3 regions of the Exiguobacterium sp. s80 genome follow, and region 2 is predicted to be linked to each of the others. Evidence: riboswitches for the same ligand, from Rfam matches in the RefSeq annotation. Region 2 holds a riboswitch; each other region holds the start of a gene.

The links. Region 2 has a riboswitch for S-adenosylmethionine ahead of KNP94_RS07070 (LLM class flavin-dependent oxidoreductase). Riboswitches for the same ligand answer to the same signal wherever they lie in the genome.
Positions count from the first base shown of each region.
Region 1: another riboswitch for S-adenosylmethionine. It lies ahead of KNP94_RS07745 (Na+/H+ antiporter NhaC family protein); the one in region 2 lies ahead of KNP94_RS07070 (LLM class flavin-dependent oxidoreductase).
Region 3: another riboswitch for S-adenosylmethionine. It lies ahead of KNP94_RS11210 (2,3-diketo-5-methylthiopentyl-1-phosphate enolase); the one in region 2 lies ahead of KNP94_RS07070 (LLM class flavin-dependent oxidoreductase).

Region 1 covers NZ_JACSMP010000002.1:246,505-256,728, reverse strand. The annotation lists gene KNP94_RS07785 (4a-hydroxytetrahydrobiopterin dehydratase) at 1-134, opposite strand, end outside; gene KNP94_RS07780 (cysteine hydrolase family protein) at 299-832, shown strand; gene KNP94_RS07775 (nicotinate phosphoribosyltransferase) at 849-2,300, shown strand; gene KNP94_RS07770 (hypothetical protein) at 2,401-2,730, opposite strand; gene KNP94_RS07765 (YwpF family protein) at 2,874-3,365, shown strand; gene KNP94_RS07760 (histidine phosphatase family protein) at 3,369-3,944, opposite strand; gene KNP94_RS07755 (alpha/beta hydrolase) at 3,991-4,950, opposite strand; gene KNP94_RS07750 (metal ABC transporter solute-binding protein, Zn/Mn family) at 5,120-6,088, shown strand; SAM riboswitch class I at 6,168-6,271, shown strand; gene KNP94_RS07745 (Na+/H+ antiporter NhaC family protein) at 6,352-7,659, shown strand; gene KNP94_RS07740 (hypothetical protein) at 7,703-7,903, opposite strand; gene KNP94_RS07735 (aldo/keto reductase) at 8,062-8,874, shown strand; gene KNP94_RS07730 (hypothetical protein) at 8,932-9,393, opposite strand; gene KNP94_RS07725 (alanine/glycine:cation symporter family protein) at 9,562-10,224, opposite strand, start outside.
Region 2 covers NZ_JACSMP010000002.1:104,542-114,765, forward strand. The annotation lists gene KNP94_RS07055 (DUF817 domain-containing protein) at 1-358, shown strand, start outside; gene KNP94_RS07060 (DUF2325 domain-containing protein) at 451-1,719, shown strand; gene KNP94_RS07065 (DUF975 family protein) at 1,787-2,461, shown strand; SAM riboswitch class I at 2,652-2,756, shown strand; gene KNP94_RS07070 (LLM class flavin-dependent oxidoreductase) at 2,829-3,887, shown strand; gene KNP94_RS07075 (ATP-grasp domain-containing protein) at 3,884-4,831, shown strand; gene KNP94_RS07080 (SRPBCC family protein) at 4,936-5,394, shown strand; gene KNP94_RS07085 (ABC-F family ATP-binding cassette domain-containing protein) at 5,524-7,146, opposite strand; gene KNP94_RS07090 (prohibitin family protein) at 7,441-8,307, shown strand; gene KNP94_RS07095 (hypothetical protein) at 8,563-10,110, shown strand; gene KNP94_RS07100 (WxL domain-containing protein) at 10,126-10,224, shown strand, end outside.
Region 3 covers NZ_JACSMP010000006.1:13,058-23,281, reverse strand. The annotation lists gene KNP94_RS16135 (Y-family DNA polymerase) at 1-129, opposite strand, end outside; gene KNP94_RS11240 (pentapeptide repeat-containing protein) at 339-986, shown strand; gene KNP94_RS11235 (MBL fold metallo-hydrolase) at 1,078-1,833, opposite strand; gene KNP94_RS11230 (arsinothricin resistance N-acetyltransferase ArsN1 family A) at 1,907-2,407, opposite strand; gene KNP94_RS11225 (1,2-dihydroxy-3-keto-5-methylthiopentene dioxygenase) at 2,596-3,135, opposite strand; gene KNP94_RS11220 (methylthioribulose 1-phosphate dehydratase) at 3,151-3,771, opposite strand; gene KNP94_RS11215 (2-hydroxy-3-keto-5-methylthiopentenyl-1-phosphate phosphatase) at 3,768-4,427, opposite strand; gene KNP94_RS11210 (2,3-diketo-5-methylthiopentyl-1-phosphate enolase) at 4,424-5,614, opposite strand; SAM riboswitch class I at 5,695-5,796, opposite strand; SAM riboswitch class I at 6,001-6,103, shown strand; gene mtnK (S-methyl-5-thioribose kinase) at 6,180-7,349, shown strand; gene mtnA (S-methyl-5-thioribose-1-phosphate isomerase) at 7,346-8,392, shown strand; gene KNP94_RS11195 (sugar ABC transporter substrate-binding protein) at 8,412-9,491, shown strand; gene KNP94_RS11190 (sugar ABC transporter ATP-binding protein) at 9,488-10,224, shown strand, end outside.

The DNA.
Region 1 (10,224 bases), 140 kb from region 2:
ACCTCTTGAACAAAATCAAGTGCCGCCGGAAAAGAATCCAATGTGTAGATGCGTACGATTTCGTCATCGACGACGCTCCAGTCATTCAGACCTTCTAAACGTTCTTCTACCTCATACTCATTCAACCGTTCCATTCCATTCTCCTCCTCTACTATCGTTTTCGTCCTATACCTTATACCCTACTTTCCTTACTTCTTATACCTCTACTCGTTCGATTTCTTCCTTTTGCCTTCGAAGTGAGATAGAGTACAATGTGAAAGAGAACACTATATCCCATTCAGGAAAGGGGCTATCGCTCATGCGCGCTCTTATCGTTATTGATTATACGTTTGATTTCGTCGCCGATGAAGGTAAGCTGACTTGCGGTAAACCGGGTCAACTCATCGAAGGACGCATCGCATCGCTCATGGATGAATTTTCGACGAACGATTATGTCGTCATTGCAAACGACCTTCATGAAGAAGGCGACACATTCCATCCGGAAACCGTCCTCTTCCCGCCTCATAATATTCGGGGAACACACGGACGGGACTTATTCGGACAGGTCGCAGAGATGGCACGTGTTGCGGATCATGTCATCGACAAGACGCGCTATAGCGCCTTTGCTGGGACGGACCTAGATTTACGTCTTCGTGAACGGCATATCACAGAAGTTCACCTCGTCGGCGTTTGTACAGACATCTGCATCTTGCACACTGCTGTCGACGCGTACAATCTCGGCTATAAAATCGTCGTCCATGCTGACGCCGTCGCCAGCTTCAATGCGGCCGGCCACGACTGGGCACTCACACACTTTAAACAATCGATCGGCGCAGAAGTCGTCGGCGAATAAGAAGGGATCTGTCTTCATGTTACAACGTAATCTTGCACTTCATACTGACCTCTATCTTCCGAGATGGATGTATATCTACTGGAAGGAAGGGCGCCATAATGAACGTGCTGTTTTTGACGTCTATTACCGCAGCAATCCATTCGAAGGTGGTTATGTCGTCTTCGCCGGTCTTGAAAATATCATCGAATATATCCAGACACTCCACTTCACAGAAGAAGACATTACGTATCTTCAAACGATGATCGGGTTCCCGGATGAATTCAAGGATGAGTTACGTAACTTTAAATTCAATGGCTCCCTCTCGAGTGTCAAAGAAGGCGAAATCGTCTTCCCGAACGAACCATTAGTCCGGATTGAAGCACGGATTTTTGAGGCGAAGTTACTGCAAACGGCCATCTTGAACATCGCCAATCACGAATCGTTGATTGCGACAAAATACGCACGGATTCGGCAGTCGGCACCAGGCGCGAAATTCCTCGAAGCCGGTTCACGCCGCGCCCAAGGAATCGATGCTGCTTACTTCGGAACACGTGCCTCTTATTTAGCCGGGTTCGACGTGACAAGCCTCGCGTCGGCCGGCCGCGACTTTGGTATCCCATGTGGTGGAACGATGGAGCATGCAGATATCCAGTTTCATGATGATGAGTTGACGGCTTTCCGGACGTTCGCATCGCATTATCCGGATCAGGCGACACTGCTCGTCGATACGTACGATACGCTTAAAAGCGGACTCCCGAACGCGATCACGGTCGCAAAAGAACTCGCAGCAGACGGACATAAGTTACGCGGGATTCGAATCGATTCCGGCGACTTATCCTACCTATCAAAACGCGCCCGGAAGATGCTTGATGAAGCCGGCTTACTCGACGTCGAAATTGTCCTGTCTGGTGATTTAGACGAATATGTCATTCAAGACCTTCGCATCCAAGGGGCACAGGCAAACACCTTCCTCGTCGGAACACGCGGCATCACGGCGTACGAACAACCGGCGCTCGGCATGGTCTATAAACTCGTCGCCCGCGAAATTGACGGCGAACTTGCACCCGTCATCAAAGTTTCGTCTTCAAAAGCGAAGACGACGACACCGCATATCAAGGAGGCGTACCGCATCGTCGACCCGGAAACGAACAAGTTCAAAGGCGACTACATCACGTTACTCGATGAAGATCCGAGTCAACTCGACTTCGTCGATTTGATTGACGTCCGTGACCCGTCGTTCCGGAACCGGATTGAAAACTTTAAGGTTGAACGGTTACTTGCACCGATCTTTAAGGACGGTGAACTCGTGTATACCGTTCCGACGATTGAAGAAAGTCGTCAGTTCCACGAACAGCAAATCGGACGCCTGTGGGAAGAGTACAAACGTCTACGTCTACCTGAAATCTATGCCGTCACGTTCAGCGACCGTCTCTGGAAACTGAAACTCGACATGATTCGGAAAACACGCCTCGCAAGTGGTGTAAAATAACAAAATCAAGCAGCCTCAAGAATCAAGCTTCTTGACGGACGTCTTGAAAGGCTACCTTTTCATCTCCCTCTCATTTTTCTATACGCTAAAAACAGCCCCTTCAACTGAAGTGGGCTGTTTCGTTTGGGTGAGCAGTCATTTTGGCTGTCGCTTGTTCCATTTGTTGACGAAAGTACCACGCAAAACCAAGCGCACCTCCGATGAAGACGATATAGGTAATCCGTTGACCGAACTCAGCAAGAGAATCGGCGTAAAAGATACTAATTAAATGATCACTTCCACTGATAAGAAGCAAACAGGCGATCAGGAGCGCTATGCGGTACGCAAGCGTCGGGCGATCTTTTGGCTCAGCATGCCAATACATGATGATGTGATGGGCAAGTAAGATAATCCCCACGATTCCTAATATTCCTATAAGTGCTTGCGGCATAATAAACGGTCCTCCTGTTTCTGATTTCTAGTTCCATTTAAACATAGTTCGACTCGAAGACGTTACGAAAAGTTTCGCGCAGGCGACAGACTCACGTTATACTGAAGAAAATCACGTACGAACAACAAAAGGAGGAGTTCTTTTTGAAAACCTTTAAATTGTGTACATTACGTATTCTCATGGATGAATCAGGGCGAGATACGACAATCCCCGTTCAGATTAAAGATGGGCTGACGGTGAGTACCGACCAAACCGCCCAGTGGGTCGCTGAAATCGTCGTCACCGACACCGATCAACCGATTTTGAAAGAACTGTTCGAGAAAAAGCTGCGCGCTTTGATTGAAATCACGATTTCACGGCCGGACAATGACCCCGCCGCCATGATCGTCACGCCTTATGAAAGTACGCAATTGAGCGAAGGCGTCTCTTATCTCTTTACCGGTAAGATGGTCATGATGAAAAATGATTTATCCGAATCGATTTTGCGTGAAGTCGTCGAAGACAACTTTACTGGCGAAGAGCTGATTCAAGAATATAAAGACCGACGCTCTAAACGTGGTGCTCATATCACGAGCATCGCGAAAGAAACGTTTAAACAGTACTTACAAGAACATCCGGCAACCGTCGAAGGATGATGTTCAAATTGTGATATGGTCCGCTACATTAATCCGCTCAATCTCATAACGGTCGGAAAAACGAATGTAATTCGCACATGCATTTTTTAACGGCGTCCGGTAACTGAATGTCTCATCAATCGAGGAGAGTGCCGCTTTAATCGTATGCGAATGGCAGACGACTAAGAGGCGTTTTCCTCGATATTTTTCTGTCAGTTCTTCAACCGCACTGAAGACACGCTGTTGAATTTCCGCTTCCGTTTCAAGCCCCGGGACGCGCTCTGCATCATTTGCCTGCACTGCTTCGTAAATTCCGGCGACCGGTTCACCGGAAGCCGTTCCAAATTCGCGCTCGACAAGCCGTTCATCCGTTTCCGTCAAGCTTAGACCGATCGATTGACCAATGATTTCAGCAGTTTCGACAGCTCGCGATAGCGGACTTGAAATCAAGACGTCCCACTGTTCTTCTGCCAGGTAGGCAGCACTGAGAGCCGCCTGTTTTCTACCGGTCTCGTTAAGCGGTATATCTTCACGTCCTTGAATCCGCTCGTTTAAGTTCCAGTCCGTTTGACCGTGTCGTACTAAACAAATTTCCGTCATATTGCAGTCTCCTTCTAAAGAAATATGACTGATTGTATCATGTTTCCTAATGAAGCGCCTCTCGTTTCGGTAAGACAAGCACTTGACAACTGAAGGCTTCGATTCGTTCGAGCAAACGTTCAATTTTGAGTGGATTTTCAGTTTGGGCAAAGCTCGCCAGCGAATGTGTGCCATTCGGGAAAGAGAATAATCGAACATCCGCCCCGACATCCGCCCCCTTCTCAACAAAGTGGAGTGCTTGAGCAAACGGGACAATCGGATCCTTTTTTCCGTGCAGCAACATGATCGGCGGCGAGTCGGAACTTAAATGTGTCGCCGGGGAGACACGCATCATCAACTGTCGCCATTCTTCACGTCCACCCCCATAAAACTTGATATGGGCAATCCAGGTTTGAATGAATTTAAACAACAGAAAATTCGTCGGCGGATACAAGGCGATGACTCCACTGATTAAAGGAAGATGCGCCTCCGCCTGTTCGCCGATAAATTCAGTCGGGGCAAGCGCCGTCGTCAACATTAGGGCTCCACCTGCTGAATCACCCCATAAAAGCATGCGACCGCGCGCGATGCGTAATTCATCCGCTTGTTGATTTAAAAAACATAAGGCATCTCGAACATCTTCCAGGTTGTCCGGAAAGTAGCTGCCATCCTCAAATAAACGATAGTCGATGCTGCAAACGGCAATCCCGAGTTCTAAAAACCGGTCGATGATTGGAGCAAAACTAAACACATCATCACGGTTTCCACGAACGAATGCGCCGCCATGAGCATAAATCGCGACCGGAAACGGCCCTTCTCCCGGCGGATAATAAATATCTAACGTCAAGTCCTGCTGATTGACCGTCTTGTATAAAAGATTTCGTGGTGCTAATTGCTTTTCGGTAAGCGGCAAGACCGGCTCCGTCCATCTGAGTAAGGCTCCATAATTATTCCAAATACTCGCACCAGCAGCAGCCGTCGTCAAAATAGCGGCGCCACCCATCAACCATGCTGTTTCACGTTTCACCTCATCACCTCCAAGGCTCATTCCGATTTCACTTCTACTCTTCTCTTACCCGATTTATTTTGAACTAGAACTTCACAACATTCCGACTTGACGCTTTAATTTCCGTCGGATATAGTTAGAAAGTCCAAATCGGAACAATTACGTTTTAATTATCTTGGAGGGTTCATATATGAAAAAAATCATTCCAGCGTTAACCATCGCGACAGTAACTGCCAGTCTGCTCGCCGCATGCGGCTCATCGACTTCAAATTCAGACGAAGACGGTAAATTGCAAATTTATACGTCGACGTTCGCCACGGCAGCCATCGCCAAAGAAATCGGCGGAAAGGACGTCCAGGTCGAATTAATCGTTCCCCCTGGCGCCGACCCGCATTCGTATGAGCCGACTCCGAAGCAACTGACGACGATTGCGAAAGGCGATCTATTTTTACTTACCGGCACAACCCTTGAGCCGTACTCTGAAAAGATTAAGGAAAGTTTAGCCGGTAATTCCATTCGTTTTGTCGAGACAAGTAAAAATATCGACTTACTCGAAGCTTCCGCTTCGCTTCATACGCACGAAGAAGACGCACACGATGACCATGATGATCACGAGGCTGAAGAAGAGTCGCACGATCATGGACAATACGATCCGCATGTTTGGCTCGACCCGAACAACGCCAAGAAAATGGCTGACTCGATTACGACCGCGTTAGCAAAGGAAGCACCTGACCGGAAGGAAACGTTTGATAAAAACCTCGCACTCTTTAACAAACAAGCAGATGAACTCGACCAAAATTTACAAAAAGCTGTTGACTCCGGTTCGAAAAAGGAGCTTCTCGTCACGCATGCCGCATACGGGTACTTGGCGGAACGTTACGGTTTCACGCAACTGCCGATTGCCGGTATTTCACCGTCTGACGAACCGTCCCAAAAACAGCTGGCTGCCATCGTCAAGGAAGCAGAGATGCATGACTTAAACTATATCGCCTTCGAAGAGACGGTGTCGCCAAAGGTCGCCCGTGTCATCCAAAAAGAAATCGGTGCCGAATCGATTACGATTCATAACCTCGAGTCCGTCGCAAAAGATCAACAAGATCAATCGTACTTTGATTTGATGAACGAAAACGTGACGACGCTCAAACAAGCACTGCAGTAAGGTACAGTTGACAAGCATTAAAAGATACGTTAGGGTAATAAACGTGTTTTAAACAACGACTAAACAACTAAATGACTTCTTTTTATCGCGAGAAACGGAGGGACTGGCCCAATGATGTTTCGGCAGCGGACGATTGATTCGTACTGTGCCAAATCCAGCAAGCTATGGCTTGAGAGATAAGAAGAGCGTCTTTTTCAGTAAAGACCTCCTTCTTTCTTGCGAAGGGGTCTTTTTTTGTATGCTGAAGAAATGGAGTGATTCACATGAACGAAACGGTTACGCCGAACAAATGGGCGTTGTTCCCCTTGTTCGTTTTCCTTGTATTATTCATCGGTGCAGGAATCTTCTATAACGACTTTTACAAATTCCCCATCTTGATTGCAGCTTTAATCGCCTTGATTTTTGCTGCTGCGACATCTAAGGGAGACATCAACCAGACCGTCGAGCGGATTGCCCGCGGTGCCGGAAATCCGGACATCATGATCATGGTCTTCATCTTTTTACTCGCTGGCACATTTTCTGGAACAGCGAATGCAATCGGAGCCATTGATGCGACCGTCAACGCTGCACTCAGTTTCCTACCCCAGTCTCTTTTAATGAGTGGATTGTTCATCATTGCCGCTTTCATCTCGATGGCGATGGGAACTTCGACCGGCACAATCGCTGCCCTTGCACCGATCGCACTCGGGATTCATGACGCGACGGGTGTCAATGTCGCACTCGCCGCTGCTGCCGTCGTCGGTGGAGCAATGTTCGGTGATAACTTATCGTTTATCTCAGATACGACAATCGCCGCTGTCCGGACACAAAAAACGAACATGCGTGATAAATTCAGAACGAACTTTTTAATCGTCTTGCCTGCTGCCGTCATCACTGTCATCTTACTCGCTTTCGTGTCAGGTTCCGGAGATGTCGTCGAAGCGAAAGCATTTGAATTTTATAAGCTGATTCCGTATCTTTCCGTCATCGCGCTCGCACTCTTTGGTGTCAACGTCATTCTCGTCTTACTCGGCGGGACGTTATTGACAGGCATCATCGGAATGATCGACGGTAGTTTCGGAGTAAGTGGGTTTGTCCTCGCGATGTCTGACGGATTGATGGGGATGGCAGAAATCTCAATCTTGACGTTGCTGATGGGTGGACTCGTCAGCCTGATCACCTATAACGGTGGAATTGCTTATCTCAAAGAAACGCTGACACGAAAGATTTCGAAACGCCGGGGAGCTGAGTTCAGTATGGCTGCCCTCGTCAGTGCAACGAATCTCGCAACAGCAAATAATACGATTTCGATTCTTGTCGCCGGTCCGCTCGCTGCTGAAATCGCGGATACGTATGACATCGACCGGAAGAAGTCAGCCAGTATCCTCGACCTCTTTTCCTGTGGTGTTCAAGGAATCATCCCGTACGGAGCGCAACTTTTGATTGCCGCTGAATTGACGAAAACGGCGTCACCCGAACTGATTCCTTATTTGTTCTATCCATTTTTACTGTTCGTTTGTGGATCACTGGCAATCTTCTTCGGCTTCCCACGCCGGAAGAGTGATGCCGCACAGAAAAACAACATGTCGTAAAACAAACACCCCCCGTCGCTTCGTCTGCGACGGGGGGTTCACTTTATTTCTGTTTTTCTTGACGATTCAAAATGAAATAGGCAATCGCCGGAAGCGGAAATTGAACGAGTCCTGCTCCCCCCCATACCCATGGGTTGCGTCCTGTCTTGCGGGCACCAAGAAAGAGGAACGTGGCTTGAGCACCTAATAGTGCTGCGATGCTTGTCCAGACTCCTTTTGGTACTTTTTTAATCGATTTCACCATGATATTACACCTCTCTTCGTTTATGCATCAGTAGACTTTCTTCTCTTTCCCATTCTATATTCCCTGCTTATGAGCATCAAAACAGATGTTCCGCTAAGTTCATGCTAAACTGAACAGGCAAATCCATATTCTAGTTTCATTGAAGGAGGAGTATATACATGCAATACGCAAAACTTTCAAATGGTATCACGATTCCACAGATCGGGTTCGGTGTCTGGCAAGTCGATGAAGAGACGGAAGCACCGGCTGCCGTCGCAGAAGCACTTCGCGTCGGTTACCGTCATATCGATACGGCTGCCGTCTACAAAAACGAACGTGGTGTCGCAAAAGGAATCAAAGAAAGCGGCGTGAAACGTGAAGAACTCTTCTTGACGTCTAAAGTTTGGAACGATGACATTCGTGCCGGACGGACGAAAGAGGCTTTCGCTGAGTCACTTGAGCGACTAGAAACCGATTATCTCGATCTTTATCTCATTCACTGGCCGGTCGAAGGTTATGTCGAAGCATGGAAAGCCATGGTCGAACTTTACGAAGCAGGTAAAATCAAGGCGATTGGTGTATCGAACTTTAAAGAACATCATCTCGATACACTTGCTGAAGAAGGACTCATGACGCCGATGATCAACCAAGTCGAGCTTCATCCACAACTTCCACAGCATGAATTGCATGAGTACTTGCAAGATCACAGCATTCAAGTCGAAGCATGGAGCCCACTCATGCAAGGTAAGTTCCTTGAAATCAATGATTTCAAAGAGATTGCTGAAAAACATGGTAAGAGCCCATCACAAGTCGTTCTACGTTGGCACCTCGATAACGGAATCGTTGCGCTTCCGAAATCAGTCACACCAGAACGGATTGCTGAAAACTTCGATGTGTTTGATTTCCAACTCGATGCAGACGACCTCGAACAAATCGATCGTCTCGCGACAGAAGTCCGCCTCGGACCGGACCCTGACGAAATTGACTTTTAATCCACTGACCGATACACGAAAGACTGCTGACGGGACCTATCCCGTAGCAGTCTTTTTTTAAGCGTAATAAATAAGAATCGTCTCTTCTGTCGTTTCAGCCTTGCTGAAGTATGCGCGTAAATCAGCAAACTGTTCCCACACGTCGTCGAATTCTCCATGTTGCCCCGCTTCATCATAAATCGTCTCAAGTGACCGACGATCAAAATTTCGCATGACTTCTGCTGAGATGATGATTAACGGAAGAGGGAGAATCCCGACAATTGCTGCTTGTGTTTCGTTGACAATCAACTCTTCACCGACAATCGCTCGACCTAAGTTGTAATGGGTCTCTTGATCGATATAGATATCGATTTGATTCATCAAGTGATAGAGGGCTGCCGTGTCTTCCAGAGCAAATAGCTGTTCATAATCCGGCTGCGTCTCATGGATAAAAAGAATCCAGTCCATGATGATATGCGGGTCGTCACCAAACGAATCCCAAACGGCATCCGCGACACGAACGTAATGTACGTTTTCCATCCTCCCTCTCCTTTCTTCGTTTCTTTAATAGCTATTCCCATTTTTTCGATGCTTTAGTAATTTTTTTAGAATCTGCGTACTAAAAAGCAACGAAAAAAAACGCTCTCACCTTCTGATAGCACGTTGTCTACATGCAAAAAGAACCAGCAAAATGCCGGTTCTTTTTGATTAAATCGCTTTTTCTTTTGATTCGTCCGTTTCCCACGCCTCAAGAGATTCTTTACCTGGTAAGTTCGGAATCGAATTCGCATAAAAGCGCGGATCTTTTCCGGCTTTTCGTTGTTCGAGGTAATCATCAAGTGCGAGTTTCGCGATTTTAGATAAGCGGAAAATCGCATACAAGTTGACGACTGCCATCAAGCCCATGAAAATATCAGCAAGCGCCCAGACAAGACCTGCCGTCTGTACGACTGAACCGAAGACAATCATCCCGAGTACGATGACACGGTAAGCCATCATCAGTGTTTTATTGTCATTAATGAAGCTGATGTTCGATTCACCGTAATAATAGTTTCCGATGATTGAACTAAATGCGAACAAGAAGATCGCAAGTGCCATGAACGTCGTCGCAAACACTCCGACCTGAGTCGAGAGTGCGTTTTGCGCGAGTTCGATCCCGGCAACTGCTTTTCCGTTCGCGTCTTTCGTCGCGACATCACTGACGAGGATGATCATCGCTGTTGACGAACAAATGAGTAACGTATCAACAAATACACCGAATGATTGAATCAAACCTTGCTTGACGGGGTGTGACACTTCAGCCGTCGCAGCAGCATTCGGAGCAGAACCCATACCGGCTTCATTCGAGAACAGACCACGACGAATTCCGTT
Region 2 (10,224 bases):
CGGGAGTTTGATTTACTTAAACTTTTTTACGCACCACTGGATGCTCGATTTACGGTGGTTCTTGATGGGACTCGTCATCGTCGTCTTCTTTAAATCGTGGGTCTACTTCCGACTAGAGGATACGATTTACCGTCTCCCGCTTGTCTTATCATTTTTACTAATTGCCTGGTTCATTTGGCTGGCGGAAAACATCGTCACCTTTTTTAAGGGCTGGGTCTATCCGCATCAGCAAGAGGGGTGGGCACTTGTCGATTTTGGCAAATTATCGTCTTGGTTCTTACTCGTCATCATTACCGTCTTGATTGTCGTCGTCGAAAAATACCGAAGTGGCGACTCCGCAGTCGAAGTTAAATCGTAACCCGTAATAAAAAAATACCCGGTTGTTTTTTTACACGGGTGAAGCATCTTGACCTTGCTATAGTTGGAAAAAATAGCAAAGGGGTTTTTAACATGATGCATCACGTAATCGAACGAGCGAAGGCGTTAGTTACAAGCAAACTGAACATCGTCGAGACAGCAGACGACTGGGGTTTGTTACTTGAAGAAATCAACGGAATCGATGAATGGGTCCAGCTGTCGCAGTACTACGCGCCACGTCAAACAACGACGAAACTAGTAGAATGTCCGGAAACACCATCTAGCCTCCCGATCAAAATGATCCAGGAACGGAAGGAAGAAGTTGAACGGACTGTCGAACAACGGTATTCCTATACGTTCGAACGGCAATTAAAGGGCGGCTCGTTACGGGAATGGCCAAACAGTCATGTCTCAGAAACAGAAATCCGTGACTGGAACCTGGAGCATGGGATGGAAGTCCGTGTCCAAGTCCTACATCAAGATGAGCGCCGGACGTCGCTTGAAATCTTAGCCGTCGTCGCGACGGATCAAGTAAAACCACTTGCAGAGCGAATCGTTTTTGAAAAGTGTATCGTCAAGAACCATGGCATCATCGAAGCGACGATTGACGGTCCACTGCAAGATGAGACGGGAAAACCGTTCTATTACACGACACCACTCGAAGACATGCGGTTCTTCCAACTGAAAGCAGGTCAACTCGTCGACCTCGTCATGTGGAAAGGTCATCCGGAGACATTGACGATTGTCTGGAAACACGCATTTCATTACGAAGTACCGACCATGACGGAATTACCGGCACGCGACGTATCGAGTGGTTCGCCCGAGTCCGCCACTGCGTCACCTGCAAACAAACAGGCGAAAACAGGACGCTACGACAAGATGATGCAACGGAAACCGAAGGCGAAGAAAGTCAAAAAAGAGCGGCGCCTCCGGGAAAAGAAAGTCCAGCAACTCGAACGTCTCGATACGACGACATTACCAGGTCAACCAATCGAATTCGTCGATAAAACGGCACTCGATTTTGCTTCCTACGACGGCATGCGTCTCGTCATCGTCGGTAATGAGCAACAGCGCGCCGTCTACCGCGACTTCTTTGCGGAGACGGGAGTCGAATTAATCCATCTTGGCGGTGACGCCCAAGCCGCGAAAAAAATCGCCTGTCTCGCGAAAAAGACGGACGCGATCGTCGTCGTCAAAAGTCGGGTTTCTCACGCAGCAGCGGCACATGTTCTCGTGCAAGCAAAAAAGCACGATATTCCGTTTGCGATTGAACGACTCGATGGACGACGCTCTTTGTATACGGCGTGCCAGCAACAACTTGAAAAAGCAATGGTCCAACGTTTACTAAAAGACGAGCGTTAAAAAGTGAAACCTCCTCAAAAATAAACCGTAAAGAAAGGTAGCACTTATTTTTGAGGAGGATCTTTCGATGTCAAAACAATTAAAATTAGCAGCGCGCGAGTCGTTGCAGGGACGATGGGGCTTCATGGCATTAATGATGTTGTTGTTCTTAATCATTCAAGGCGTTCCGAACGGATTTGCGTCCTCACCCGAAGAGGATTTCCAATTTATCGACTTGATTGGTATGCTCTTGACGGTGTTGACCTTACCGGTTGCAATGGGATGGTCATGGCTCACCCTATCTGTCGCCCGAGACGAGCAGACGAAAGTCGCCGATTTGTTTGAGCCGTACAAAATGTTCTTGAAAGCCATTGGAGTGTCAATCGTCCAAACCTTTTTCTTAGGGCTATGGTTCTTACTTTTCATCATTCCAGGAATCATTAAGTCATTCTCTTACATGTTGACGTATTACATCATTCGGGACGAACCATCGATTGGCATCCTTGATGCCATTACGCGTTCACGCCAAATGATGGATGGACATAAAAAAGAGGCGTTTTTCCTCGTCCTTTCGTTCATCGGTTGGTTCTTGCTCGGAATTGTTACGATCGGAATCGGTTTCCTCTGGATTGGCCCGTACTTCAGCGTCACAATCGCGAAGTTCTACGATCGCGTGCGTGGGGAAGAAGTTTCGACGACTGGTCACCGGACAGCCATGATGGATGCAAATCACAACGACTCACCGTTCGTATCACCAGAATGAATTGATTTTGAACAGCACCATACAAAGCAGGGATTGCCATCTTAAACCGATGTGCAATTCCTGTTTTTAGCTTCTAGACAAAGAAGTATCAAGAAACAGAGTGATTTTCCAAATGTTTTTTAATTCCGATAGGAAAAGAAGGTTTAAAGGTTGCTTTACTCTGCTAAAAGATGTACGCTAATTTCAATTATTCTTATCACGAGAAGTCGAGGGACTGGCCCGACGACACTTCAGCAACCCCGCATGAGCGGAAGGTGCTACTTCCAAGAGGAATTTATTCCTTTGAAGATAAGAGCCGACAGTAGACATTCGTCGCTCTTTTCTAAACGAAAAGAGCGATTTTTTATGCAAAAAGGGGGCACAGGGGATGGAATACGGATTTTGGTTACCAATCTTCGGGGGTTGGTTACGAAACGTCGAGGATGAACAAATGCCAGCGACATTCGATTATGCGAAACAAGTCGCACAGACGGCAGAACGGGTTGGCTTTTCTACGACATTGATTGCAGAATTGAACTTAAACGACATTAAAGGAATAGCCGAACCGAGTCTTGAGGCGTGGACGACGGCAGCGGCCATCGCGGCGACAACGGAACGGTTGGAAATCATGACAGCCGTCCGGCCCGGTTTTCATAATCCGGCGACGACAGCAAAGATGGCGGCGAACATCGATCAGCTGAGTAATGGACGCTTCACGCTCAACGTCGTCTCGGCCTGGTGGGAGGAAGAAGCCCGTCAGTACAATGGGATATTTACAGCCCATGACGAACGATATGCCCGGACGGAAGAATTCGTGACGGTCATGAAAGGATTATGGACGGACGCATCACCCTATAGTTTTGATGGGGACTACTATCAGCTGGAACGGGCAGAGCTTCACCCGAAACCCGTTCAGCGTCCCGGAATCAAGCTCTACGCTGGTGGTGAGAGTGAGACGGGGAAACAGACGATCGTCAATCACTGTGATGCCTATGTCATGCATGGAGGAACGGTCGATGAAGTCGCGACGAAAATTACGGATATGAAAACCCGCCGCGCGGCGACCGGGAAGCAGCCGCTTGCGAGTTTCGGACTGGCGGCCTACATCATCTGTCGCGAGACGGAAGAAGCAGCGCTCGAAGAATGGCACCGGATTACGAACGTTAAAGAAGACGGTGCCGGATATGCCGGGTATGACGACTTCGTCAGTAAATCGCAACTCGAACAACAGGTCAAACGAAATGATTACTCCGTCTCAAACCGGGGACTGCGTCCGAACTTGATTGGGACGCCGGATCAAATCGCAGAACGGATTCTTGAATTTGAAGCAGTCGGCGTGACATTGCTCTTGCTTCAATTTTCTCCGCAACTCGAAGAAATGGAACGCTTTGCCCGCGAGGTCATGCCACGCGTCGAAGCGAAACGAAAGGTAGGTCAACTAAAATGACGAAAATTCATATCTTACACGAAAATCAGGAATGGACGGATCATTTAATCAAGCGACTCGAGGAACTCAACTTACCGTATGAACAGTGGCACCTCAACGAAGGGGTCGTCCCACTCGATGAAACACCACCGGAAGGCGTTTTTTACAGCCGGATGAGTGCCTCGTCCCATACGCGCGGGCACCGCTATGCACCAGAATTGACGGAAGGGGTCCTCGCTTGGCTCGAAGAACATGACCGGACCGTTTTCAACGGAACCCGTGCGTTACGACTCGAGGTCAGTAAGGTCAACCAATACACCGCCTTACGAAAAGCAGGTATCCGTGTTCCGAAAACGACGGCAGCCGTCGGACGTGATCAAATCGTCCAAGCCGCTCAAAACATCGGAGTATCGTCGTTCATCACGAAACACAATCGTGCCGGTAAAGGACTCGGCGTTCAATTGTTCCACTCGATTGAAGCACTCGAGACGTATCTTGACGGACCGACATTCGATGAGCCGGTCGACGGCATCACGTTGATTCAAGAGTACATTCAAGCACCTGAACCCTACATTACGCGTTGTGAATTCGTCGGTGGTAAGTTCGTCTATGCGGTCCGTGTCGATACGTCGGAAGGATTCGAGCTCTGCCCCGCGGATGCTTGTGTCATCGATGATTTGTTCTGCCCGGTCGGAGAAGAGGCGGCAGAGACACCGATGAAATTCCAAATTGTCGACGGGTTCGATGACCCGATCATCGCCCAGTATGAAGCGTTCCTGCAAGAAAATAAAATCGCGGTCGCCGGGATTGAGTTCATCAAGGATGCAGACGGGACGATTTATACGTACGACGTCAATACGAATACGAATTACAATTCGGACGCTGAAGCGGCAGCTGGGAAGTTCGGGATGCTGGAACTCGCAACATTCCTTGGTCATGCGTTAGAACGTCAAACCGTGAAGTGAACATCAAAAACCACTTGAAGTAAGAAAAATACCCTGATTGTGCCGGAGTCGAGCGTTAGAACGACGGACATCAGGGTATTTTTAAACTAAAAGGAGGTGGTGTCATGGTGACGTGGCGTGAAGAAAAAGTACTTGCGATTCCAATTGAACAGGCGTGGCATCTGTTTGATCACGATCGACTGCAACGACTCATTCCGGGTGTCGTCCAGCATGAGGTGATTGAACGTAAGCCGGGCGTCGTCGGATCGACGTACCGGCAAACCTACATGCAAGGGAATCGTCTTGAAACCTACATCGTGACCGATCTCGCTTATACGAATGAACCGGACTATAAACAAAATACGATTGGTTTTACGTTAGCGAAGATGTTTCGCCTTGAGATGTCGTTTGCGCTGAAGCGAATCGATGCGACGAGCTGCCGTTTGATTTACACGGGGAAAAATGAAGGCGTCAACTTCGTCGGTCGCAGTCTCTTATCGTTAGGCGGAGAACGTGAAAACGAGAAAATCGTCAAAGGATTTCTCGAGCGGCTCGAAAAAGAAGTGAAGCAAATCCAAGAATAAAAAGGTACGCTTACTCTCGATTACTGCGAGAATAGGCGTACCTTTTTAAGTAAGGAAGATGATACTTAACAAAAAAATATAAACGTATTTACAAAAAACTGCCCCCGATTAACGAGGACAGTCGACAAATCAATGTGCGTATAACGCAGTCAATTGTTGTTGGATTGAATCGTTGTTGAGGTACTCATCGTACGTCGTTTCTTTATCGACGATTCCGTTTGGTGTGAGTTCGATGATCCGGTTCGCAATTGTTTCGACGAACTGATGGTCATGCGAGCTGAAGAGCATCGCACCTTTGTAAGCAATCAAGCCATCGTTGAGTGCTGTGATTGATTCGAGGTCTAAGTGATTCGTCGGATCGTCAAGGACGAGGACGTTTGAACCACTGAGCATCGCTTTCGATAACATACAACGGACTTTTTCTCCCCCAGAGAGGACTGACGCTTTTTTCATGACTTCTTCTCCGGAGAAGAGCATCCGACCGAGGAAACCACGGAGGAATGTGTCACTTTCATCAGCTGGTGAGTATTGGCGCAACCAATCGAGAATCGTTTTGTCAGACCCTTCGAAGAACTCCGAGTTGTCTTTTGGCAAGTACGATTGTGACGTCGTAACACCCCATTTGAATGTCCCGCTGTCTGCTTCCATTTCACCCATTAAAATTTTAAACAGTGTTGTGATGGCGATATCGCTTTGGCTGATGAATGCCACTTTGTCTGTTTTATTTAATGAGAAACGGACGTTGTCGAGGACTTTGACGCCATCGATTGTCTTCGAGAGACCTTCAACCGTCAACAAATCGTTTCCGATTTCACGTTCCGGTGAGAAACCGACGAACGGATAGCGGCGTGATGACGGACGGATGTCGTCAAGTGTGATTTTATCGAGCAACTTCTTCCGTGACGTCGCTTGTTTCGCTTTTGAAGCATTCGAGCTGAAACGCGCGATGAAGGCTTGAAGTTCTTTAATTTTTTCTTCTTTTTTCTTGTTTTGGTCGCCAGCCATCCGTGAAGCGAGTTGGCTTGACTCATACCAGAAATCATAGTTCCCGATATAGAGTTGAATTTTCCCGTAGTCGAGATCGGCCATGTGCGTACAGACGTTGTTGAGGAAGTGACGGTCGTGGGAAATAACGATGACCGTGTTCTCAAACCCGATCAGGAATTCTTCGAGCCATTTGACGGCTTTCAAATCAAGACCATTGGTCGGCTCATCGAGTAACAGAATATCCGGCTTACCGAACAACGCTTGCGCGAGCAAGACTTTAACTTTTTCTCCACCTGTTAATTCAGCCATTGTTTTTGTGTGCAGGCTTTCTTTGATTCCGAGACCTTGAAGGAGCATCGCAGCTTCAGACTCAGCTTCCCAACCATTCATTTCTGCGAATTCTCCTTCGAGTTCAGCGGCACGCATGCCGTCTTCATCCGAGAAGTTTTCTTTCATATAAATTGCATCTTTTTCTTTCATGACTTCATACAGACGTTTGTGTCCCATCATGACGGTTTCGATGACTTGGAACTCTTCATATTCATAGTGGTTCTGACGGAGTACGCCAAGACGCTCACCCGGTGTGATGATGACATCGCCTTGTTGTGCTTCGATGTCTCCTGCAAGAATTTTGAGGAAAGTCGATTTACCGGCGCCGTTCGCACCAATCAGACCGTAACAGTTACCTGGTGTGAACTTGATGTTGACGTCTTCGAATAATTTGCGGTCCGCAAAGCGGAGGCCGACGTTTTGTACTGTAATCATATAGAGATGAACCCTCGTTTCTAGTGTGTGATGTGCTGTTACGAGTGTACCACAAAATGATACGGCTCGTTTCAAGGACAAAGTTCTTTACATGTTAAGACAGATTCTAAAAATAAGCAACCATGGTCATGAAACATTTTCTGAAATCAACCGTATAAGTTAAAGAGGCAGGATGAAGGAGGGATGAGAAATCATGGCAACATTGTTTACCTTACTGTTTTTCGCACTCATCGCCTTGTTAGGAATCGAACTGTATAAATATATCCAAGACAAAATTGACAAAGGGGACTCATAATGAGAGAAATCAAACCAAAGAAAAGAATTAACCCAGCGATGATCATCGCCGGTGTCATCGTCGTTGCACTCCTTGCCATGACACCGTTCATCGTCGAACAGATTGAACCGGGGCAAGTCGGTGTCGTCTACAAACCGTCAAGCGGTGTCCAGGACGAAACACTTTCGCAAGGGTGGCACGTCGTTTCACCGATCACACGTGTGACGGAGTATCCGATTCGGACACAAACGAAGTCGCTCGACAATATGACACTCGCGACAAAAGACGGGAAGAACATTGTTGTCGACTTTACGTACAGTTTTGCAGTCTCTCCCGATCAAGTCACGAAAGTATTCAATAAGTTCGGACCGATCGATATCGATGAAATCGCAGATGGCTATTTGAAACAACGTTTATATGATGCGTCACGAGAGCAAATTTCGAAAGTAACGGTACTCGAATTGTTCGGTGAAGAGTCAGGAAATGTTTCAACGAGCATCCAAACGCAATTTGCAGAAGACGTTAAAAAAATCGGTTTCATCATTGAGGACGTTGCACTCGGTGCTCCGAAACCAGATGAAAAAACACAAGAAGCCATCGATTCTCGTGTTAAAGCTTCACAAGAGCTAGATAAGAAGAAAACGGATCTCGCGATTGCCAAAGCTGAAGCAGAACGACTTCGTGTCGAGGCACAAGGGGAAGCAGATGCGCGTTTGATTGAAGCGCAAGGTTTGGCGAAAGCACAGAAGGAACTTCAAAAAACGTTGACTGCCGAAATGATTCAATATGAAGCTGTCAAGAAGTGGGACGGAAAGTCACCACTTGTGAGTGGATCGGGCAGCATGGTGCAGTTGCCGCTTCCGGATCAGGAAACAGAGAAGGAATAAGTAATGGAATACACCTTCCGATGGGAAGGTGTATTTTTTTGAAGATTTTAAACAGTAAATTATAATTTTGATAAAGTGATACGAGAGAATAAATGAGTTATATCAAGCATATAAACATATTTCAGGAAAAAAATAAGAAAGATACATCTTTTAAATTGTAAAATAATTGGTTTATTTTAGTGTTTATAAGGTAATTGTTGAAGTAAGTCGTGAATGAGTTAATCGTAATCGGTCGTTAGGAGGGGGAGGTAGTGGTTGATAAAAAAATCTCCAATCCAATCTATCCCAACAATATTAGTGCTTATTATTTTCTTGTCAGGCACACACGCTTTAGCGAATGCAACTTCGATTACGATTAAAGGTAATCCGACGTTAAAAGAATGTGTAAGCATTCTCGAAGCACAACCGCCACCTGACCAAAATGCAATCGATGTAGTCGATTATTGTGAAAACACCTTGAATGAAGCAGAAAATGAATCCAACGAAGAAGCAAAAAAGGAAGAAGACGATAGGGCAAAAGGTGAGGATCAAGCGGTCGTGCCACCAGAAAACGACGAACTTGATCACGCAGAGCCTGCGTCACCGGAAGCATCTTCAACACCCGAGAGTGAAATACCCCTGACACCAGAACCTCAAGCACCAGAAGAGGAAGAGTCCCCAACACCCGAGAGTGAAATACCCCTGACACCAGAACCTCAAGCACCAGAAGAGGAAGAGTCCCCAACACCCGAGACTGAGATACCCCCGACACCAGAACTTCAAGCACCAGAAGAGGAAGAGTCCCCAACACCCGAGACTGACATACCCCTGACACTAGATCCTCAAGTACCTGAAGAGAAAGAATCACTAGAATCCGAGGATGAATCATCAACTGCATCAAAGTCACAAAATCCTGCATTAGAGGATAAGGAAATACCTGTCGACGAAGGAGCGGAAAAAGCAGAACAAAGAGGAGCACTCGATGTCGCGTTGGTAGGATCGGTCAACCTGACCGCCGCCTATGAAGCAGCGCAAAGGAAAATTACGTTGACTGCGGATATGCAATCCGTTTTGAGTTTAGGATTAGGAAGCAAATACGTGATTTTTCAACTCCCACAGGAAGTGATGCAATCGATTCAGGCAGGGACAATCAGTTTGAGTTATTCCTATACAGGATTGCTGGGCGCGAAGGTTGCAAATGTACCGGCCAGTTCGATTCAACAAAACGGTAATCAAATTTATGCAAAAGTCGGTTCTTTGCTTGCACTCTCACTTTTATCAAAAGATATCTTTACGTTAAGTTTCAAAGTCAATCCACTTCCGGTCGGAACAAATTCAGTGTATACATTTGAAAGTTCATTGACGAGTAGTGTAGTCGATTTGGATGTTTTAAATAGTGGTTTTGGAATGGCGACTTTAACAATCGGTCCCGTATTTAACCTTAAAGTACCTGAAGTTCTCGATTTTGGAACACAGGAAATCAAAGGGAGAGAAGGTGTAATCAATCGAAAAACAGCGATGACGATTGAAATCTCGCATCAAAATGCTTTGAATTATGATTGGAAACTTCGCGCTAGGTTGACGGCACCACTCTCGAGCGAGGGAGGTGATGTACTAGATGACGTGCTGCTCTTTAAAGTCGGTGCGACAAATCAAACGTTACAAACCATTGATAGCGAAATTGCATCCGGGAAAATGGGAGCGACATCAACAATTTTGACGTATGGACCAAGTGAAGGAATCATTCTCGATTTGACAGGGAAACGACCACGAGCTACTACGTATCAGACGCAAATTCAATGGACATTAGTTAATGCACCATGAGAAGGGGAGATTTGAATGAAAAAACAGTCAACCGTTACTTCATTGTTTGCTAGTGCACTACTACTAGGTGGACCGTCCCTCGTATTTGCAGAAACGTCGTCAGGAAGTTCAACC
Region 3 (10,224 bases), on a different contig from region 2:
ATCGGAAACGACGGCTAATTTTGTTGTTAATGGTGGTAGATTTCGGTAATGGCACTCGCAACTGGCATAAAAAGAGACACTATCCACGCAAAAAATACGTTGGTTTGGAAAGTCCGCATCAGAAGACACGAAAATCACTCCTTTTAGAACGTTTGTTCTTATTTTATTTATGTTGATTCTAGCACGGTCTCAAAGTGTCTCAAATCAAAAATTGAAAAAGAGTGTACATGTCATCACTTTTTAGAGCGCGGCATGACTTTAGAGATCATCCTCTTGAGTCATATTTAGGTAACAGGTTTGGTACACTAAGGACTGAGAAGAAGAAGGGTTGGGAGAGAATGAAGAAAAAACCGATGATCCATCTACCGGATGTCCCGAATAATTTAGCAGTCGAAACATTTGCAGAAATCGAAATCGATGATCCGTACTTGTATCAAATGATGTATGAAAAAGAAACGTTACCCATCGAGCTGACGGAGCGGATCGATGCCAATCAAGTCTGTTTTCGGAATGTCTCATTTGCGGGTCTCGTGTTTGATCGCGCGTCATTTGAAAATGTCCGGTTTGAGCAGTGCGATTTGACGGGTTGTCAGTTCCGTGACAGTCGTTTTCATCGCGTTCTGTTTCAGGACTGCCGCCTGACGGGGGTTCAATTAGAAGAAACGACGCTTGATCATGTCACGGTAAAAGCATGCCAGGCGAATTACTTACAAGTGATTCGGACATCGCTCCGACAAGTAACGTTCGAGCAGACGGCGATGCGGGAGACACAATTCTTCGAAGGGAAACTCATCGATTTACGTTTTGAGGATGTTGAATTGATGGAAAGCCAGTGGGTTGAAACTCCGTTAAAAGGACTCGATTTGCGACAAGCGGACGTCTCGGGGATTACGATTGATCCACGCTTTTTGACAGGGGCGATCGTGACGGAAGGACAAGCAATCGCATTTGCCCGATTACTCGGTCTTGTCATTCCGCAAGAATGAACATGAAAAAACCGGACGCTGTTCCTCTTCCTTTTAGGGAAACGGAAAACGTCCGGTTTTTTTGTATTCGTACGACTCTCGAAGGAGAGACTTAAAAGGAGAGCGTCTCGCCGTCGTCCGGAATCAAAAAGTGAGCGGAGAGATGATTTGCTGCTAAAAAGTCAGCGATCATATCGCGGCGGAGCAGGCAGTGATTGACAGCTTCGAGATGCGAGACGATGATCGTCGCTTCAGCCGCTGCCGCGTGGACCGCTAATAAATCACGTTCCGACATCGTGATCGGTTCACCGGTCTGGAACTGGGCGGCACCACTATTGACGACGATGACGTCCGGTGCATAGGTATCAATCGCAGAATCGACGTCGTCACACCAAATCGTATCACCGGCGATATAGAGCGTCGGCTCATCGGGATGTGTAAAGACGAGACCGGATACGTGTCCCATCCGTTTTCCGATTTCGCCGACGCCGTGTTGACCGTTCGTGCGGAAAACTTTGACATCACGGAGTGTCACACCCTGGTCGAACGGCTGAACGTCGGTGAAACCGCCCTCTTTAATGACAGAGGCGTCCGTCGCGTTTTGAGCATAGAGCGGAACCGTCTTCGGTAACAATTGTTTTGCGGCCTCATCGAAATGATCGGCGTGAAGATGTGTCACGAAGACGGCATCCGGGTCGAGTAAGGTCGAGACATCGACCGGTAAGTCGACAAGGGGGTTGCGGTGGGTGTTCGGTGTATGGTCGAACGGAGGAAGCGAACCCTTTTCACCGAGAAAAGGATCAATTAAAAAAACTTGGTTGGCATAGGTCAAGACGAGTGTCGCATTTCGAATTTGCTGGATGTTCACAGGCAATCTTCCTTTCTTGTACGAATCTTCCTCGTCTCATATTCCCGACTTGCCGAACCTTTAATCCAAAACATCATTGGTCCGGTTTAGGGAGAATTTTTTCCATGGCCAGGACATCGACGTAATACCCGTTTAACATTCCTTGTTCTTTAAAGGTACCGACGATTCGGAATCCGGCTTTGATGTAGAGTTTTTGTCCGATCCGGTTGAAGGGGAACGTAAAGAGAATCAGCTTATGCATGCCGTGAATGATTGCATGTTCTTCGATGATGTCGAGTAGTCGTTTTCCGATTCCTTGTCCGCGGTGGGTCCGTGTGATGTAGACGGACAGTTCGCCGACGGACTGATAGACGGGACGCGGATTGTAGGCATCGAGCGAAATGAAGCCAAGAATCTTTGCCCCTTCATAGGCAACGTAACCGGCATGTCGCTCGGAGCGTTCACTGAACCATTGCTGCATGAAGGCGAGATCTTTCGTATCCGTCTCGAGCGTCGCGATCCGGTCTTCGATTCCTTCATTATATATGGCGAGCACATCCGGTAAGTCGGTTTCTTGAACGAGACGAATCATCATACACGTCAGCTCCTTTTTGTGTCCTTTTCTTCATTATATCGGAGATGGACGAAACAAACGGCATGTTTCTAGAATAGGAAATGCTCCCGGACACGCGCTTTCCTCAAACATGTTTGTCAGACGACGTTTCCGTACAAAAAAAGCCCAGGTCCTCTATTGCTAGAAGACTTGGGCCGGACCGGACTGAATTAGTTTGCTGAAGACAGGGCGTCCCGCTCGTAAATCGGCACCCAGCCGTCCGTCGTGACGAAGATTCGGATCGCCACCACTTTCCGGTCTTCCTGGAGCGTGAAGTAGTGGCGCGTGTTGACGGGAACGGAAATCAAATCACCGGGATTGAGCTCGATGTTGTAATAGCCGACCTCCTCGTCTTTAATCGCAAACACGCCATGGCCGCTGACGATGAAGCGGACCTCGTCATCGGTATGATGGTGTTCTTTTTGGAAGTTGACGAGTAATTCATCGAGATTCGGTGTCGTATCCGACAGTGCGATGATGTCAGCCGTCTGGTAACCGCGACGTTCCGAAACATCTTTAATCTCGTCCGCGAATGTCGTTAAGATCGTCTGTTTGTCGTCATCCGTTAATGTAAAGTTCTCGACGAGGTCGCCCGGTAACTTCGAGACGTCCCATTGTTCATATAAGACGCCGCGTGAGGCAAGGAATGAAGAGACCTCATTTTGATCCGTATACCGTTCGTTTGTCTGTTGGAAAAGTACTGTTGCCATTGTAAATTCCTCCTTTTAATGAATTGCCTGTCGGCACGTTTGTAGTTTTAAGGTGTAACTGAACAAAAACTCGAATGCTTCCAACTGTTTTTTCGCTTCAAAGGCAGTCGGTGCCCAGACGGTGATGCCGTGATTGCGAATCAGGACGGCACCGCTCTCGGCATGTACATGTGCTGCAAAGGCAGCGGCAAGCGTCGGAATGTCGGCGTGGTTCGGGATAATCGGCACACGGACTTCCGCATCTTCTTCCCAACGGCCGAGTGCCTTGATGATTTCCTGACCGGCAAACCGAATCTCGCCTTGATCGCCGTACAGTTCCGAAATGACATTATTGTCAATCGTATGGACGTGAAGGGAACACCCGGCAGTCGTTCGGTTGAAGACCTCGACGTGGAGCAATGTTTCGGCAGAGGGACGACCTGTCTGTTCGCCGATCAGTTGACCGGACGCGTCGACATGGACGAAGTCGTCCGGTGTATCCTGCCGTTTGTCCTTCCCGCTTGCCGTCACGAGAAATTCAGTCGGTTGATCGGCTGTCCGGATGGCGAGATTGCCGCTTGTGCCGGGGAACCAGTCGCGTGCTGCAAGTTCCTGTTTGACGGCACGTAATTCTTCATATCGTTTTAAGAAGGTCATGTGTACACCACCTTTGTCTGCAGATGATTCAATATGTCATGAAAGTTTCCAAACGGCGTATACGGGATGCCGTGTTGTTCACATAGCGTGATCAGATAATCCCGTGCATAAACGTGGTCCGCCTGCTTAGCTAGTTCAAAATCTGTTACGGAGTCGCCGATCGCGATGATCGTGTCACCGTTCTGCTTCAACTTCCGGGCGATCGAGGTTTTGCAACAGCCGCATTGATTTGTACAGGCTGAGTCGCAGGCATGCGGCCATTCGATTCGAACCGTCTCCTGGCTGAAGTCACTACCGTTGCAATAAATCGCTTCGTCCGTCAGTACATCCGCAAGAATCGGCTGGACAAAAAAGTCGATCCCGCCGCTGACGATGGAAAAATCAATCTCGTTTGATTTGGCAAAAGCGAGTAAGGTGTCGAAGCCGGGACGAATGACTGCCTGTGTCATCAAGAAATCAATGTAGTCCTGTTTTTGACTGGACGGAAGCAGCTGAAACATCTGTCCGACGCCGGATTGAATCGAGAGCGACCGGTCGAGCACACCTTGTTTTAACGGTTTAAATTTTTCCGGCGGAGCGAACTCCTGCATCAAGGCGATGATATTATCGTGCTCCGTTACTGTTCCGTCAAAGTCACATAAAATCCGGATCGTCATTTCGTGATCCCCCAAGCATCGAGAGCGACACGTAATTCCTCGTGCCGGTGGGCGGCACTTGTCAGTGATTCGCCGGCCAGTGCTGCGCCCAGTGCCTGGCGGAAAGCGATGACTCCGGCCGCAGCACCTTGCGGATGACCGTGGACACCGCCTCCGGCATTGATGACGGAATCGACGCCGAAATCACGAACAAGCTGGGCGACGAGACCCGGGTGGATTCCGGCGGACGGGACCGGGAGAATTGTTTTGGTCTCACCGATTCGGGTCGCTTCGACGGCAATCCCGCGGGCCAAGTCTTTGGCGAGGGCGACATTCCCGTACGGCGACGGGAACAGTGTCAAGTCGGCACCGGCAATCCGCGGCAACGTTCCGAGCAGGACCGGGGCGGCAATCCCGTACTCGGGACTGGCGATCAAGGCACCGCTCAACGCCGGATGATTAAAGATCGGGACCGGGATTTCCGGATCGGCTGCCAGTTCCCGCAAGACATCAAGCCCGTATGTAAACGTGTTGAGCAGGAGGGCTGTCGCTCCGGCTTCGACCAGTCGTTTCGCCTGCTCTTTCAAGCGGAAGACCGGACCACTCAATGTAATCGCATAAAGGGCCCGTTTACCGGTCCGTTCATAGTGTGCATCGAGGACTTCCCGTCCAATCCGCGCCCGGTCGAGTGCCGGTGTCAGCGGATTGTCGTATAAGATTTCGTCATCCTTGACGAGATCAATCCCGCCGGCGAGCTGGGCTTCCAGTTGTTCCCGTAAAAAAACGAGATCCCGTCCGATGACGCCTTTGAAGATGCTCATCAACAGGGGGCGATCATGGACTTGGATCAATTGGCGGACGCCCTCGATGCCGAATTTAGCACCGGGGAAATCCGGTGTGAATGAAGCGGGAAGCTGAAGATCCGTCAGTTTGATTTGACCGTCGAGTGACAGCTTGCCGAAGACGGTCGTCAAAATCGCCGAAAAGTCTCGTGAGACGTTGTGTTCCGGATAACGGATCGTGACATACCCTTTTCCGTCGTGTTCTTCCGTATGGACGACTTGTCCTTTAAAGGATTCAAGCTGTTGTTGTTCCAAGTGATTCAAATCGGTCCATGAGCCGACCGTCAGACCGAGGGCGATTTGCTCTGCCCGTTTTGGTAACTGATCGGTCACGCCGAGTTGGTAAGTTGCGGTAATGTACGCCATGATCGTCGTCTCTCCCTTGTTAAAAAATACAAAAATGGTCCCTCGTCAATGACAAGAGACCATGAAAAATTGCGCGTGGACTCTTATCTGTCAGCGTGTTAGCTGCAAGAATTAGCACCGTGCCAACTGGTCGGTTGCTGCGACATCATAGGGCTCGTCCCTCCGTCTGCTCTTGATAAGAATTGGATGAAATTGTGAAATCTAATTGCAATTTTTACATGAGATGGACGTGATGTCAAATAATTTTTTGAAAATTTATTTTTTTTGAAATCCGCTTCTATAGATGGCGGTCTTTTAAATGGTTTTTCACTAAAAATTGGAATTGACAGATGATTTAAGACGGGCGTAATATTCGAATCAACATCGAACACAACAACCACATATGACTCTTATCGTGAGTTGGCAGAGGGAATTGGCCCGAAGACGCCGCAGCAACCGACCATCCGGCACGGTGCTACATCCAACAGACATTCGTCTGAGAGATAAGAGGACGGATGATACCCCGCGCCTCTTTTCTATGACGAAAAGCGGCGTTTTTTTGTGTAGAAATGAAGGGGGAAGCAAGATGGCATATCAAGCATTTACAGAACAAGACGCCATTAAACGTGTCCGGGAACTCGGACTCATCGGACAGGAAGAAGCGACGGCAGAAGAAATCGGCGACGGCAACTTGAACTTAGTCTTTCGGATTCAGGCAGGGAAAGAACGTTTGATCTTGAAGCAGGCATTACCTTATGCAAAAGTCGTCGGGGAAAGCTGGCCCTTGTCACTCGAGCGGGCCTGGATCGAACAGTTGGCACTGAAGGAATTCGCAAAATACGCGACGCCATTCGTTCCACGGGTCTTTCATGCCAGTCATGAAGAAGCGTATACGGTGATGGAGGACTTGTCGCACCTGCAAATCGTTCGGACGGGATTGCTCGCCGGCGAAACGTATCCGCTCCTTGCAGAACATGTCGGTTCTTACTTGGCGCGGACGTTATTTTTCACGTCAGATTTTGCGCTCGGTCCAGTCGGAAAAAAGCAGGTCGCACGTGACTATTACAACCCGGATTTATGCGACATCACGGAAAAGTTAATCTTTACGGATCCGTTTTACGACGCGGAAACAAACAACATCGAGAGCGGCTTGGAAACAGACGTACAGCAGCTCTGGCAGGACGAAAAACTGAAGCGGGAAGTGGCGAAGCTCGAAACGTTGTTCATCACGAAAGGGGAAGCTTTATTACACGGGGATTTACATACAGGAAGCATTTTTGCTTCGGCGGGCGAAACGAAAATCATCGATCCGGAGTTCGCTTTTTACGGACCGTTCGGGTTTGATGTCGGTCAGTTCATTGCCCACCTCTGCTTTGCGGCGTATCCGAACTATGCTGAGTTGCGGGAGACGCGGGTGAAGGATATCGATACGTTCTGGCTGACGTTTGCTTCGACGTTCACGGCACTTTGGGAACGGGAAGCCGTCGAACCTTTCCGGACGGTACCCGGGCTTGTCGATGATGTCCTCAGTACAATTCTCCAAGACGCGCTCGGTTTCGCCGGTTGTGAACTGATCCGGCGGACGATTGGTTTGGCACCGGTCGCTGATTTGGAACAAATTCCGGATGCTACGACGCGCCTTGAACGGAAACGTCATGCGTTACGCCTCGGGACGGCATTGATTAAACGGCGCGGCGAATGTAAGACGTTTACCGATCTCCGGAATTTTGACGTGACGGAGGAATTGAGCCGATGAGCGAGTTTATCCGTAGTGTCATCTATGAGCGGGCGTGCTTAAAGATCCTTGATCAGACCCGTCTCCCGCAAGAAGAACGGTACGAAGTCATTCATGATTTGGCGCAAGCGGTTGAGGCGATTAAACAACTTCGTGTCCGGGGGGCGCCGGCAATCAGTCTGTTCGGTGGATTCGTCCTCGTGCAGGAAGCGTTCCGGACGACGGGATCGCTTGACGAGGTCAAACAAAAACTGTTGACGGTATCGGCGGAGTTACTGGCGACCCGGCCGACCGCCGTCAATTTGCGGAACGTACTCGATGCGCTCAATCAGCTTATCCTTTCGAGCACAACGCTCGAGGAACTGCCGAAACGTCTGGAACAAAAAGCACTTGCCCTTTATGAAGCCGATGCCAAGACGTCACGGCAAATCGGTGTGCATGCGTTGGAGCTGTTTCAAGCGGGAGACCGGGTGTTGACGATTTGTAATGCCGGATCGATTGCGACAGCGGCGTACGGGACGGCACTGGCCCCGTTTTATCTCTCGAAAGAACAAGGCATTCCGTTATCCGTCTATGCGTCGGAAACCCGGCCTTTGTTGCAGGGGGCACGTTTGACGACATGGGAGCTGCAACGGGCAGGGATTGACGTCACCTTGATCACGGACAATATGGTCGCGCATACGATCAAGGAAAAGCAGATCACCGCCATCATCGTCGGCGCGGACCGGATCACCCGTAACGGGGATACGGCCAATAAAATCGGGACGTTCCAGCTGGCGTTACTCGCACGTGCCTTCGGGATTCCGTTTTATGTCGCGGCACCGCTGTCGACGTTTGATGTGACGAGTTTATCAGGTGACGAGATTGAAATTGAAGAACGCGATGCTAGTGAAGTGACACAACTGGCGGGGAAAGTAACGGCACCAGCCGGAACAAAGGTCTTTAATCCGGCATTTGACGTGACACCGCACGAGCTCATCACGGCGATCATCACGGAACTCGGCGTCATTGAACGGCCGAGCGTGGAAACGATCGAACAGGCGATTGGACAACAGGTCATCTAAACAGACAGGAGAGATCGAGATGAAAAAATTAGCATTCTTACTCGCACCGGCGGTCTTGCTGGCTGCTTGCGCCAATAGTGAAGCGACACCGACGAAAAAAATCAGCGGTGTGCCGGAAAGTGTCCAAGGCGACATCAAGATTGCCGTCATCCGCAATCTGGCGTCCGATGATCATACGAAACAATTTTTAGACGGTGCCCGTTCGGAAGGGGAGTCGCTTGGGTTTAAGGTCAACACGTTCATTTCCGAAGGCAATGACGTCAAGTTCAAGGAACTGGTGGCGCAAGCCGTTCAGCAGGATTATGACGGACTGATCATCTCGCACGGAAAAGAAGATTATTCCTACGACATGATTAAACCGGCGATCGACAAAGGGATTCAGGTCGTGACGTTTGATACGGTGACGAAGAAAAAGGACCAGACGTTAACAGGCATCACGGAGACGTTCCAGGATGATCACAAACTGGCAGAACTTTCACTCGATGAAGTGACGAAAGTGAAAGACGACAAGCCGGTCCGGGTCATCAAATTGTGGTTCGGTCCGGGGTTTGCACCGCTTGACCGCCGTCAGGAAATCTATAAGACGTATGAAGCGGACGGCAAAATCAAGACGCTTGAAACGGTCGGACCGACGAATTTCCAGGATGTCCAGGGCGATATCGCGACGAAGATGAACGCGATTCTCGCGAAATATCCGAAAGGAAGCATCGATGCCGTCTGGGGAGCGTGGGATGAAGTCGCAAAAGGCGCCTATAAATCCTTAAAAGACAACAAACGTCAGGAAATCCCGTTGATTTCAATCGATGTCTCGAATCAGGACATCAACCTGATGCGTGAGAATGGCAGCAACTGGGTGTCGACGAGTGCCGTTGATCCGCATTTGATCGGACAGACGGACATGCGCCTGCTGGCGAAAAAACTGGCCGGCGAAAAAACACCGGGCAGCTTTGATCTGGACGCTAAATTAGTCGAGCAAAAGGCGCTCAAAGCCGATACGACGATGTACAATCTCGATACAATCATCAAGGGCTGGAGCACATCTGAGAAATTCAATGAACCGTGGATGGAAAAACTGCGGAAAGCGAATGCTGCGAAATGACGCATCTGGACGCGACGAACCGGCTCGAGATGCGTGGGATTTCAATTGAATTCCCCGGTGTCAAAGCGCTTGATGCTGTTGACTTTTCCGTCCGCCGCGGGGAAATTCATGCGCTCGTCGGAGCGAACGGCGCCGGTAAGTCGACGCTGATGAAAGTATTGGCGGGAGCGCATGCGGCGTATGACGGGACGATTTCGTTTGAAGGTGTGCCGTTGACGATCGATTCGCCGCGTGCCGCGAAACGGGCGGGAATTGAAATCGTCTACCAAGAAGTCGATACGGCATTGATTTCATACTTGACGGTCGCGGAAAACATTTGCCTCGATTTGTTGACGAACGGACAGCTCAAAGGGGTCATCCGGCAACGCCGGTTGGAACAGATTGCACGGGAGGCGCTCGGGAAACTCCAGTCTTCGATTGATGTCCGGCAACGGGTCAGTGAACTGCGCCTTGCCCACAAACAGTTGGTCTTGATTGCCCGGGCACTCGTTCAAGACAGCCGTTTTTTAATCCTGGATGAACCGACGGCGCCGCTCAGTCAACGGGAGACGGAACGTTTGTTTCGCATCATCAGGGAACTCGCGACACGCGAACAATTGGGCGTGATTTTCATCTCACACCGCCTTCAGGAATTATTTGAAATCTGTGAGTCGATTTCCGTCATGCGTGACGGAAAACTTGTCGCCCGCCAAGCATTAGCCGGGCAAACGAAAGAGACAATCGTTGAACAGAT